2 regions of the Parabacteroides sp. AF18-52 genome follow, and region 2 is predicted to be linked to the other one. Evidence: riboswitches for the same ligand, from Rfam matches in the RefSeq annotation. Region 2 holds a riboswitch; the other holds the start of a gene.

Region 1 (6,585 bases), on a different contig from region 2:
CTTATTATATAGGCCATGAATACTCACAAGATTATCAGGACATTCTTGTTACTGTCTGTTGTTTGTTTATCTTTTATATTGAATGCTCAGAATACGGCGCCGCTTCGTCTGGGAGTGGTAGGTGTGTCGCACGGACATCTCCATGAAGTAGTTATCCGCATGGATAGGGGAGATTTTGAAGTAGTAGGTGTTGCCGAACCGGATGAGCAGTTGAGGGCTAATAACCCGCTTCGGAAGAAACTGGATGCATCTCTTTTTTATGCCGATCTGGGAGAAATGCTGGATAAGACAAAGCCGGAAGTAGTGGTAGCTTATGGTTCTGTTTATGATCATCTGGCCGTAGTAGAGGCTTGTGCACCGCGTGGTATTCATGTGATGGTGGAGAAGCCTTTGGCTGTCAATATGCAACATGCTAACCGGATGGCCGAGTTGGTACGCAAAAATAATACCTTGTTGCTTACCAATTATGAGACAACCTGGTATAATACGAACCATGAGGCTTACCGTTTAATAAAGAAAGGGGATGCGATAGGTAAAATAAATCGTATGGAGGTCTATGACGGGCATGAAGGTCCTATCGAGATCGGATGCGGTAAAGAGTTTACCGACTGGTTGACTGACCCGATACTGAATGGGGGCGGGGCTGTTGTCGATTTCGGTTGTTACGGGGCGAATCTGGTTACCTGGCTGATGGACGGAGAGAGGCCGGTAAGTGTATATGCAGTTCTGAAACAGCTTAAACCGGATAAATATCCGAACGTGGACGATGATGCGACGATTCTGGTTGAATATCCTTCCGCAACCGTACAGATTATGGGATCGTGGAACTGGCCGAAAGGACGGAAAGATATGCATATTTACGGAACTAAAGGATATATTTATCAGGACACGCCGACTTCCATGCGTATTTACACCGACCGGAAAGAAACTACAGTACAACCTCCAGCATTGGAAGCTCCCTATAATGATTCTTTCTATTATCTGAAAGCAGCCGTTCGTAAAGAAATCCAGGTTGCTCCCACCGATCTGTCTTCGCTGGAGAACAACCTGGTTGTTGTGGAGATTCTTGAATCTGCCATAAAGAGTGCTAAAAGCGGTAAACCGGTCCGGTTCTAGCTGTTTGTTATTTAGCTGTAGAAAAGAATCGGTAAGTGATATCTTTCATCACTCCGTTCTCGATACGGTAGAAACGTTGGTTTGTTGCGGGTGATTTCAGTCCTCCCTGGTGTTCTATATAGGGACCTAGTTTGATGTATTCAAAGAAATCCAGATCAATAGCCGGAGACAGTTCGGTTTTTCCCGAATACCATCCAACTTTTACCGGAGCGACAGTCTGACGATGCAGATATTCTGCTAATTGTTCTATATCTGCAGGTGAAGCATCTCCGCCCATGAAGCAGACGCATGTAATAGCCTTACCGTACTTCCTGAGAAGTACGGTAAGGCTATCTTCTGTCAGTGGTTCGCCGATATCTTTCAGTAAATAGGGGCTATGACAACCTTTGCATTGGTTGGGACAGTTAGATATGTTGATCGCCAACGTTATCTCGTCCGGTACTTCCTGAAAGACAATATCGTAATCAGTGTAACGTAGCATAATGTCTGATATGAGCTTCCTTCTGCCGGGGTTGTGAGAAATTACTGATACGTTTCATATAACCGATAACGCGGGTCAGATAATCCACATTCTGGCTGTGGCATTTAGGACATTCTTTCAAATAGCGTTTGTCGATATGGTTGCAATCGTTACAAATGGTATTAGGAATGTTGAATGTAAAATAATTACAACCTTCTATAGCTGAGACACGTAGTAACTGGCGGTATTGTTCTTTGCTCAGATGTTCTTCCAGATTCATGTGTAGTGCCGAACCACCGGTCAGATGCTCGATATAACGTCGGCCATGGATACGGAACTTGTCGACAACGTTGAGTGTCGTATCTTCCACGATATAGAAATAGCTGTTATAACAATCGCGAAATGTCTGATATCCTGCTTCTCTGTCCCATTTAGCATGTTTTACTCCTACATTTTCGGCAGGAATCATTTCGCAGTTGAACAAGACCTCTTTATTACGGTACTTTTTGTTGTATTTTTCTACCATGCCGAGTATTTCTTGTACAAATGTTTCATATTTAGGGTTGTCATTGATTTCGATACCCATAAACTGGGCAGCTTCTACCAATCCGTTCACCCCGATCGTAAGATACTGGCGGTTCATATTAATATAACCGGCATCGAACAGGGGGAGCATGCCTTTGGATTGTAACTGTTTCAGATTCTCGTTGTAGGCCAACTGGACTTTATGTACGAGATCGATTACCTCTTCCAGGAAGAACGGATAAAGTATACCGGACTTCACAGCATGCTGTATGCAACGGTTCAGGTTGATTGTCAATACGCTTTTAGAACCGGTAGATACCCCTCCGGCTCCCAGCGTATAACTGAAACCGTTGTCTTGTATCTCGTTGCGCAAACGGCAACAACTGCTTAACGAATCGGCATTATCGCTCATATAAGTGAAGAAGGAGTGTCCTTCGGCATACATCTCGGCCGTAAAATCCCCGTATTCCTTATCGAGTACATCTCCATCTTTCGACAGGAGCGCCATAGTCTCGACCGGGAAGGTCAGAACGTTGCGGGTACGTTCTTTGTTGAACCATTTCATGAACCGCTTTTGCAACCAGTTTAACGAATCCCAGTCGGGCTTGTTGCCGTCAGGGAATACAAAATTCTCGAAAAGACTGTTGAAATAATATTTGTCATAATAGGCAATATTCCAAAATACAGCCTGGAAGTTTCTGGCACCGGTCGGCTGGTTGATAGAATAGACTATTTGTTCGAAACAGTCTGTAATCATTTTGTCTATTGTACGTTGCTTACTGGACGAGTCTACCACATCATCGGCGTGCCGGTAATAATCTTTTCCATATTCCAATCCGACGAAATAATTCATATACATCAGAAACTCGGGAGTTGCACATGCACCGCTCAACATGCTTGAAACGATGAATACCATATTGATGAAACCACCACAGAAAGATTTCAGATTGGTTGGGGCCGTAGAGTTGCCTCCCACGGAAGCTGTACCGCTTATCAGCCAGGGATACATGGTTATACTGGCACAATAGTTGGCAAGGTTCGTTTCATCATTCTTATAAATGAAATGGTGATTCAGCAGTTCCAGGTAACGGTCCGATACTTCTTTTCCGTACATATCTTTCAACCGGTCTGTCAGCAGGCGGCGGTTCAGGCGGATAAAGTTCGATTTCGGTAACTCACCTATCAGTGTGGCGATATTTTTATTCTCTACATTGGCATTAGCGTCGTATTTACTTCCGGTAGCCGGATTGGATGCATCACAATAATCCAGTAGAAAGCGCAGTTTATCCCTAACTTCCCGGTCTTCCAGATGTTTCTGACGGTATAGCATATATGACTTTGCTACCGCATAATAATGTTCTGCCATCAAAGCAACTTCCACCTGGTTCTGAATATCTTCCACACTTGTCCCTTCGCTGACACTGATGCGGCTGAGGATATTGGTTATTACTTCCTGGGTAGCGAAACTACCTACTGATAAAAATGCTTTAGCTATTGCATTTTTGATTTTGTCAAGTGAGAATACTTCTTTTTTACCATCTCTCTTGACAATAAAAATCTCCGTGCTGATCATACTTTTTATTTAAGATTAAACAATACTTCTGTTCATGCAGTTCCGCAATGATTCCCGGAGATAAAGTGATAAATGGATCTTATAAAGGATTCATACCACTGCTTTTCACCCGAAAGCGCTGGATTCTGTCTGATTGAAATGGCAGGTCTTCTGACTTGTTTCTGTTGTAACACCTTCCCGATCTGAGACCAGTGGCATACAGAGGTTACAACATTTTTCCTTTGCAGGAATAAAACTTACAGCTACGGGGATAGTCCCTGATTTTCACAGGATTCCCTTTTAATCTTCCTCACTGAATTGTGATTCGGAAACCATTGTCGATAACAAAGATATGAATTAATTCAATATTGCAAGGAGCCATATATGGCTATGTTATTCTTCCGTAATATATCCCGGATGGGATATTATGAGGTAGTGATTATAAAACAAGAAACTCCGGTGAAATCACTTCACCGGAGTTTTATATTTAATTAGGATATTATAAACAATATCTAAAATTATTTGTACGGTTCGCCTTTAACAGCAGCGATACCCGGCAGAACTTTGCCTTCGATAGCTTCCAGTAAAGCACCACCACCTGTAGATACGTAAGAAACTTCGCTTGCAATACCGAACTTGTTAACGCAAGCAACAGAGTCGCCACCACCAACAAGAGAGAATGCACCGTTCTTAGTAGCTTCAACTATAGCGTTACCTACTGCACGAGAACCGTCGGTGAAGTTTTCGAATTCAAATACGCCTGTCGGACCGTTCCAAAGGATAGTCTTAGACTTCTTGATAACGTCAGCGTAGATTTCAATAGTCTTAGGACCAATGTCAAGACCTTCCCATCCGTCAGGAATTTCGTTAACATTAGCATATTTTGTATTTGCGTCGTTGCTGAAAGCGTCAGCAATCTTTGCGTCGACAGCCAATACAAGGTTTACACCTTTTTCTTTTGCTTTCTTCATCAGGTCAAGAGCCAGATCCAACTTATCGTCTTCAACGATAGAGTTACCGATCTTACCGCCCATAGCCTTTGTGAAAGTATAAGTCATACCACCTGTTACGATCAGATTGTCTACCTTGTTCAACAGGTTTTCGATGATTTCGATCTTAGAAGAAACTTTAGAACCACCCATGATAGCAGTAAACGGACGAGCGATGTCGTTCATTACTTTTTCTACAGCTTTTACTTCTTTTTCCATCAGGTAACCGAACATCTTGTGGTCAGCATCGAAGTAATCAGCAATCAGAGCTGTAGAAGCATGAGCACGGTGAGCAGTACCGAATGCATCGTTTACATAGCAGTCTGCATAAGAAGCCAATCTCTTTGTGAATTCTTTCTGGCTTTCTTTTACTGCTTTTTTAGCAGCTTTCTTTTCGTCGTCTGTTGCATCTTCTGCCAAACCTCTTGGTTTGCCTTCTTCTTCTGCATAGAAACGAAGGTTTTCCAGCAATAAAGCTTCGCCCGGTTGCAGAGCTGCAGCCTTAGCGCCAGCTTCTTCACCAATACAGTCGTTAGCAAACTGAACTTCTACGCCCAGTAATTCAGATACACGACCCAAAATATGTTTCAGTGAAAATTTATCAGTAACGCCTTTCGGACGGCCCAGGTGAGAACCTATGATTACGCTGCCACCGTCTGCCAGGATCTTCTTAAGTGTAGGAAGAGCGGCACGAATACGAGTGTCGTCTGTGATGTTGAAGTTTTCGTCCAATGGAACGTTGAAGTCAACTCTAACAAATGCCTTTTTGCCGGCAAAATTGAAATTGTCAATTGATTGCATAACTCTTGTATTTAAATTTCTGTATAAAATGTCTTTCTTAGCGCTCGCAAACTTACACAAAAATATTTTATTTCAATGTTACATTTGCAGAATAATTCGGTCTGTTTAGCATACAAATGGCTTCTTTTGGGGGTGTATATATATAATGTATAGGGAAAGGCCCGTTTGTTGTCGCATTCATGACAGAGATTTACCAGATAGGAAAGGGAGGTACTTTTATGATAGCTTTTTTTTAATTCTTTTAAAAGTATCTAATACTCTCAGTATATATATTTGCCCCCGGCTAATAAGTAATCATTTTTGTATACTCTATAAAAATCATTATGAAAATGCAAATTAACTGTTTAAACCTATTATTTGTACTGTTATTGGGAATAATCCCTTGTAGTAAAGTCCACGCTGGTGATTCTGAAAAGAGCGTGATGTTGTATACTCCCTACACAAAGATAGCGGTTCCGCCGGGGGAGTCGATCGATTACAGTATTGACGTCATTAACAAGAGTGACGAAGTGAAAAACGCGACTATCTCTGTCGAGGGAATACCTCGGGGATGGAGTTATGAAGTAAAGTCCGGGGGATATTCGATCAGCCAGCTTTCGGTCCTTCCTGATGAGAAGAAGAATTTTTCCCTGAAAGTGGAAGTGCCGGTGAAAGTGAATAAGGGAACTTATAATTTTACGGTTTCGGCCGATGGTATGGCTAAGCTTCCGCTTACGATTACCGTTTCCAAGCAGGGAACTTATCAGACTGATTTTACAACAACTCAGCCGAATATGGAGGGTAACTCCAAATCTACTTTTACCTTTAATGCAACGATCAAGAACCGTACTGCGGAACAACAGCTTTATGCCCTGACGGCTGAAGTAGAAAGAGGTTGGAATGTGGTATTCAAACCAAATTATAAGCAGGCGACATCTGCGCAGGTTGAACCGAATGCTACTCAAAATATAACGATTGATATCAATCCTCCGGCTAATGTTGCTGCCGGTAGCTACAAAATTCCTGTTCATGCTTCTACCGGCTCCACTTCTGCCGATCTGGATTTGGAGGTTGTGATAACGGGTTCATACGAAATGGAGCTATCCACACCAAGAGGTTTGCTTAGTTCCGATATCACAGCGGGAGAAACAAAAAAGATCGAT
Region 2 (6,585 bases):
GAAACCTGGTAAGACGGGAAGTTTACCAATGCAATTTTAGTGGGGGATAACAGCAGGCTATAAAAAGCATACAAGCCGAGTACCAGCAAAAGTGCCAGCCCGGCTTTCCATCCCGCGGATTTGTGTTGACGGAGGAATTGAATAACAGACATATTATAAAAGAATAAGCAAAGGGAAGGGAGACTGGAAAGAGTGAATGTGTGTCTGATGTATCTCCCTTCCTTCGCATTGATTAACTAATTGTTATTTAAACGGATATACGTATTCGAAAGTAATGTGACCTGATTTGTCTTCATCATTCATAAATGTTTTCATGATCAATTTAGCATATTGGCCGTCTGCTGTGCGAATAATAAAAACGTTTTTGTTGTAACTCCATGTGCTAGTCATATAGTTATAGAATGCCCATCCTGTATTTTCTCCAACTTTAAACGCATCATTTCCTGTTGTTTCGTAATATGTAGGAGGCATACCACCAGAAGCCATTACTTTCATTTTACTATCAGTAATAAATCCTGTAGTTGGTATAGATGTGACTTTGCTAAAGTCAGTTTCCTTTGTATCAAGTGCAGCACCTTGTCCTTTGCCCGATTCTCCTCCATTTGTCCGGATGTTATAGCGTAAAAATGCTATATCCCAACTTGAATCGGTAGCATAGTTTTCTTGGTCTACTTTTATGATTTCACCTTTTTCAAAAGAAAAATAAGTCCATTCTGTAAAACTTTGGGCTTCAAATTTTACTTCTTTAGCTTTTGCTTCCGGCTCTGGTTTGTCTTTATTATCATCATCGCTACAAGCTGTAAAACTGATAGAAGACAGGATAATAGCTACGGCCAACGCCCCCTGCTTTAGGTAAGAACCCGATTGGAAAAAACTTTTTGTTGTCATAATAAAAAATTAATTTGTTGATTAAACGTATTACTTGAAAATCAGAATTTAAATAAGATAGAGCCAAACACACGAATTCCCGGATCGTAGGTTGTATAATGAGCCGGATCTTTATAGTTGAACATATTCTGTACACCCGCAGTTGTTACTAACGCCATATGGTTCAGTTTCCAAGGAGTGTATTGTGCTGTTAGTTTCCAGAGACTATATGCCGGTTGAGGATCAGTCGTGATGGTTTGGATGATTTCTCCGGTTTGTTCATCTTTTGTGACTTCTTCCTTATCGTTTATTTTCTTTGAACACCAATGGCCGGCAACAGATACAGAAGCCTCTTTTTTGCAAACGTTGAAACGATAAGAAGCGTTGCAGCTAATGGCGTGACGTGTATTGCCTTTAAGTTGTAATTCAGTATTCATATCTTTGGCATCAGTATAAGCATAACTACCATGCAGGTAAATTTGCCGGATGGGGTAATAGTCTACTGTGACTTCTGCACCACGTATACGGGCATCATCAACATTGCTATAGCGTAATTCGGTGGAAGTTATGCCATTTTCATCTGTAATATTGACGTAGGCTGATTGTATCTTGTTTTTAATGCTATTTTGATATATTTCAGCGCTAATATTTAGATTGGAATGTGTATATTCGGCTGAAAATGAGAAGTAATTGGACTTTTCTGCTTTTAGATCAGGATTACCTATATTGTGTGATACGCTACCCATCATAAAATCAGAATAAAGTTCCGTTGCGTCAGGAGCTTTAAACCCTTTACTATAACCTCCACGGAATTTCCAGTTTCCAGGATTGAACATTAGATTTACTTTAGGAGTATAAGCATCTCCAAAAGCAGAATGGTGGGTATAACGGAAACCTCCTATAACATTCAATAGAGGTAGAACTTGCCAGTCTGCTTGTACGAATCCGTTTATGTCATGTACTTTACGGGTTTTTATTTCTGTCCCGTATTGCATATCATTATAGTCTTTATTCCAGTTAAATTCCCCTCCAAATACCATTTGAAGGTTGTTAAGTGGAGTATATATATCTGTCAAACGTAGTGTTTGTACATTAGATGATGCATTTTTAGATATGGAGTCTAATTTTTCATATACTGTTTTACGGGTATAAAAGTCCCCATAATATACAAGTTTTAATTGATTATATTCTCCTAATTCTTGTTCCAGTGAGGCTCGGAATGTTTTATTAAGACTTTTATAATGTGTATTTTTAGTACTTAACGGAGGATTTTTAACATCATTCAGATAAAAAGTTCCAGACGCATTTATTTTTGTTTGTTTATGTGTCCATCCTAATTTTTCTTCAAATGTCATGTTTGACGATGGTTGTTTTGTGAAGGCTTCTGGTGTTTCAGGTGTCAGATCGTACCCATCAGTAGAGTTTCTGTTGAACAGAGTTTGTGATGTGAAGTCTTTATATGCAGTACCAAAGCTACCATCAAGCAATAGTTCATTGAAGCGAGAGTAACGGGCTTTAACCCAACCTTCTGCTAGGCGTTCTGGTGTTTTCGTTATGATATTAACAATCATACCGATTGCGCTTGAACCGTATAAAGCAGAAGCAGCTCCCTTTATTATTTCTATTTGTTTGATATTGGAGGTACTAAGACGTTCAAAGTCTATAGGACCTCCGGGTGTATTAGATAGACGTTCTCCGTCAACAAGGATCAGAACATATTTGTTTTCAAGTCCTTGAATACGAATATTATCTCCTCTCGGATCGCTATTGAATTGTAAACCAGGGATAGTAAACTCCAACGCATCCATGATGTTCTCAAAGTCGTTGCGTTGCAATTGTGCGGCAGGAATTAGTCGGGTAAGGACTGGTGTGTTAGAGATCGTTTTCTCTGTTCGTGTTCCGGTTACAACCACTTCATTCAGATCGAATATCCCGGCATTCATCTGGATATCCATTTCTTTTTGCGCTCCGTTGGCATTGAACTTGATGGTTTGTTCCATGTAGCCGGTCGAACGGACCAGCAGGTTGTAACTTTTACCTTCGATCAGTTCTATGCGGAAACGGCCGCCTGCGTCGCAGGCAGTACCGATTAATGTTCCCGGAACATTAATCGTAGCCATAGGTATACCTTCTCCTGTTTCGGAATCGATAATTCTACCGGTTAATACACAAATTCCGGTTTGTACCTGTTCTTTTTCCGGTGTATTGACAGTCTGACTCTCTGCAAAGCTGGTTGCAGGTGTAAACACGCACACCGAAAGTAAAGACATAGCAATACCTTTCAGTCTCATATAAGTAAGCATATAAAATGGAAGAATTTTGTATAGAAATTCTGCCTTGTTAATCTTCTGCCCTTTATCCCGAGAGCATCAATAAATTGATCAGGCAGGTTTTCTGACTTTCCCGGCTTTGCAAGGCCTTCCCGACGGTATAGTTGATAGTTGACATGTGACAGTTGACAGATAAAATGCGGACAGAAAAACTGTCAATTGTCAACTTTCCACTGTCAACTGAATCGTCAGTGGCATGGAGTTGCAAGCATTTCCGGCAAGTGCCGGAACGGGATTACAGCAACGGGCATTGTTCCGGATTTACACCGGATTCCCTCTCATCACCAGCAGAATGCTTCGTGATTCACCTTAATCCGATGCAAAAGTAGTAAAGTATTTTTGAATATAAATGCTATTTATTTATTAAAAAATCTTTTTGGTATTGTTTTGAAGTACAGGATAACCGTTCTAAAATATTGTTTGCATGCAGGATGATTTGATCCAAGAATGTCAAAATGTTATTTTAGTAGATGTGTGGAACGATTGTGCCGGAAAGGTGATGGGATGGATGAGTTTTATAGGATTCTCAGAAGGCTTTAGTTTGTCAAAGAGAATGTGTTATTGCAGAATATGATATCGCGTAGAGAGTATTTACTGGATTATTGTGTCTGTTTGTTTCTTGAAATAGATATTCCTGTTGTTTGTGCTATTTCGTCTCTTGCCTGCTTTTTAGGTGTTCTGGAAGTGATAAACTGCTAAAAAACATCTAAATCAAGCCTGAAAAGGTATCGACTCCTCTTTTGTGTAACTTATTTTAACGCTTTTTCCGTCTTAAATGGATCGTCACTTCATTTAAAACAAAAAAAAATTCGTTTTAAACGAAGTGGCAATTTCTTTAAAATAAGTTTTAGGAAATGATTTGCGGAGATATATGTTAATTATTGTAACTTAAAATCTCCTGGAAGTGTTATTTAGGAAAGCACTGCTGTTATTCATTTTATTAAATATAAAACATATTAATATTAGAAAGATGGATTTTGAATCATTTTGTTATAATCTGTTTTCTGTAAATAGAATAACCTATCGCTAAATGATAAACGGATTGTAATTATAGAAAACTACTTTTTTCTCTTTCAGCGATTTCTTTACATCGATCAATCTCTGGTTGCTGCTGCCACGGAACAAAAGACTTTCGTCGTGCAGAGACTGTTTGAATTTTCCGTCTACCAATACGTCGATATATTGAAGCAGTTCGGCCTGTTTGGGGTTTTGTAATAATCTCTCAAATTGATAACCCGTATAGCACCAGATATTTTTCCGGCTCTTTTCTTTGATGGCACGTGCCAGCTTGGTAAAGCCTTCCGGTTGGAACATCGGATCGCCACCGCTGAAAGTAACGTCGGCGAAGTCGTCTGCCAGGACTTTTTCCAAAATCTCTTCCGTCGGGGTTGGCTTGCCTTTCTTTATATCCCATGATTCCGGATTGTGGCAGCCCGGGCATTGGTTCGGGCATCCGGCAGCGTAGATAGCAGTCCGGAATCCCGGACCGTCTACAGTTGTATCCTCTATTATGTCAATAATCGAAAGCATGGTTTAATGAATGTTCAATCATTTTTTAGTTATGTATAATACGATCATTTAGTTCCGCTAATTTGGCATTATTCCAGCGGTCGGTTGTTCCTACCAGGTAACCGGTGATGCGCTGCAACTTATCCAAATGCTTACTGCCGCACTTCGGACATTCTTCCATGTGAGCATCTGCATTTTCATAGCCGCATTCCAGGCAACGGTTACGGTTATGGTTTACTGAGCCGTATCCGATATTATATTTGTCCATCATGTCGACCACTTTCATGATCACTTCCGGGTTGTGGGTTGCATCGCCGTCTATTTCGACATAGAAGATATGACCGCCACCTGTTAATGCGTGGTAAGGAGCTTCTACTTCTGCTTTATGACGGGCACTGCATTTGTAATATACCGGAACGTGGTTGGAGTTGGTATAATACTCACGGTCGGTTATGCCGGGCAATATACCGAATTTCTTGCGGTCGCGTGCCGTGAATTTGCCGGAAAGACCTTCGGCCGGAGTTGCCAGCACACTGTAATTATGCTGATATTGTTCCGAGAACTGATTTACGCGGTCGCGCATATAAGTGATAATTTTCAGACCTAGCTCCTGTGAAGCCGCGTCTTCGCCATGATGTTTGCCGGTTAGGGCAACCAGACATTCAGCCAGTCCGATGAATCCGATACCCAGTGTTCCTTGGTTGATAACCGGAGCGATCGTATCTGTCGGTTTTAACTTCTCGCTACCCAGCCAAAGTGAAGTCATCAGCAACGGGAACTGTTTGGCATAAGCTGTTTTCTGGAATTCCATACGCTCATGCAACTGGCGTGCAGTAATTTCCAGCATTTCGTCCAGCTTGGCAAAGAAGCGTGCGGTGCGGAGTTCTTTATCTTCGATATCCATACATTCGATAGCCAGGCGTACGATGTTGATAGTCGAGAAAGAAATGTTTCCGCGTCCGATAGAAGTCTTCGGTCCGAAGCGATTCTCGAATACGCGGGTACGGCATCCCATTGTTGCTACCTCATACATATAGCGTTGCGGATCGTCCGCTTTCCAGTCTTCATGCTGGTTGAATGTAGCATCCAGGTTCAGGAAGTTCGGGAAGAAACGGCGGGCAGTCACTTTGCATGCCAGTTCGTACAAGTCATAGTTGCGGTCTTCCGGCAGATAGCTGACGCCACGTTTCTTTTTCCATATCTGGATCGGGAAGATAGCCGTTTCGCCGTTGCCGACACCACGATAAGTACTTTTCAATATCTCACGAATGATGCAACGCCCTTCGGCTGAAGTATCCGTGCCGTAGTTGATAGAGCTGAACACCACCTGGTTGCCACCGCGTGAATGAATGGTGTTCATATTGTGAATGAAAGCTTCCATCGACTGATGGACACGGCTGACAGTTTTATTAATAGCATGCTGTATGATCCGTTTGTCACCGCTCAGGCCATCCAGCGGACGCGTTACATAGTCGTCCAGTTCTTTATTATACAGATGTGAGTAATCCACGCCGTTCAGGTCTTCCAGGTTCTTGATCTCTTCAATAAAGCTGTTACGTACGTAAGGAGCCAGATAGAAGTCGAAAGCGGGGATAGCCTGTCCGCCGTGCATTTCGTTCTGAGCTGTTTCCAGGGAGATGCAGCCCAGGATGCTGGCTGTCTCGATGCGTTTTGCCGGGCGTGATTCGCCATGTCCGGCAGAGAATCCATATTTAAGGATGCGGTCCAGTGGATGCTGAACGCATGTCAGGCTCTTGGTCGGGTAATAATCTTTATCATGAATGTGCAGGTAGTTGTTTGCAACGGCCTCTTTTACCTCTTCACTCAACAGGTAATCGTCGACGAACGGTTTGGTGGTTTCACTGGAGAATTTCATCAT

Evidence for each region. A riboswitch is a leader RNA that binds a small molecule or an ion and turns the genes downstream of it on or off. The one in region 2 is predicted to bind cobalamin.
Region 1: linked by a shared signal. The riboswitch ahead of nrdD (anaerobic ribonucleoside-triphosphate reductase) and the one ahead of DWX23_RS06110 (TonB-dependent receptor) in region 2 are both predicted to bind cobalamin.

What each region holds. Positions count from the first base shown of each region.
Region 1 covers NZ_QUGR01000004.1:372,422-379,006, forward strand. Annotated here, with positions in the region: gene DWX23_RS10075 (Gfo/Idh/MocA family protein) at 16-1,116, shown strand; gene nrdG (anaerobic ribonucleoside-triphosphate reductase activating protein) at 1,124-1,597, opposite strand; gene nrdD (anaerobic ribonucleoside-triphosphate reductase) at 1,581-3,674, opposite strand; cobalamin riboswitch at 3,797-4,005, opposite strand; gene pgk (phosphoglycerate kinase) at 4,172-5,443, opposite strand; gene DWX23_RS10095 (NEW3 domain-containing protein) at 5,767-6,585, shown strand, end outside.
Region 2 covers NZ_QUGR01000002.1:638,796-645,380, reverse strand. Annotated here, with positions in the region: gene DWX23_RS06120 (cobaltochelatase subunit CobN) at 1-152, opposite strand, end outside; gene DWX23_RS06115 (HmuY family protein) at 244-888, opposite strand; gene DWX23_RS06110 (TonB-dependent receptor) at 930-3,158, opposite strand; cobalamin riboswitch at 3,234-3,524, opposite strand; gene nrdG (anaerobic ribonucleoside-triphosphate reductase activating protein) at 4,224-4,727, opposite strand; gene DWX23_RS06100 (anaerobic ribonucleoside triphosphate reductase) at 4,753-6,585, opposite strand, start outside.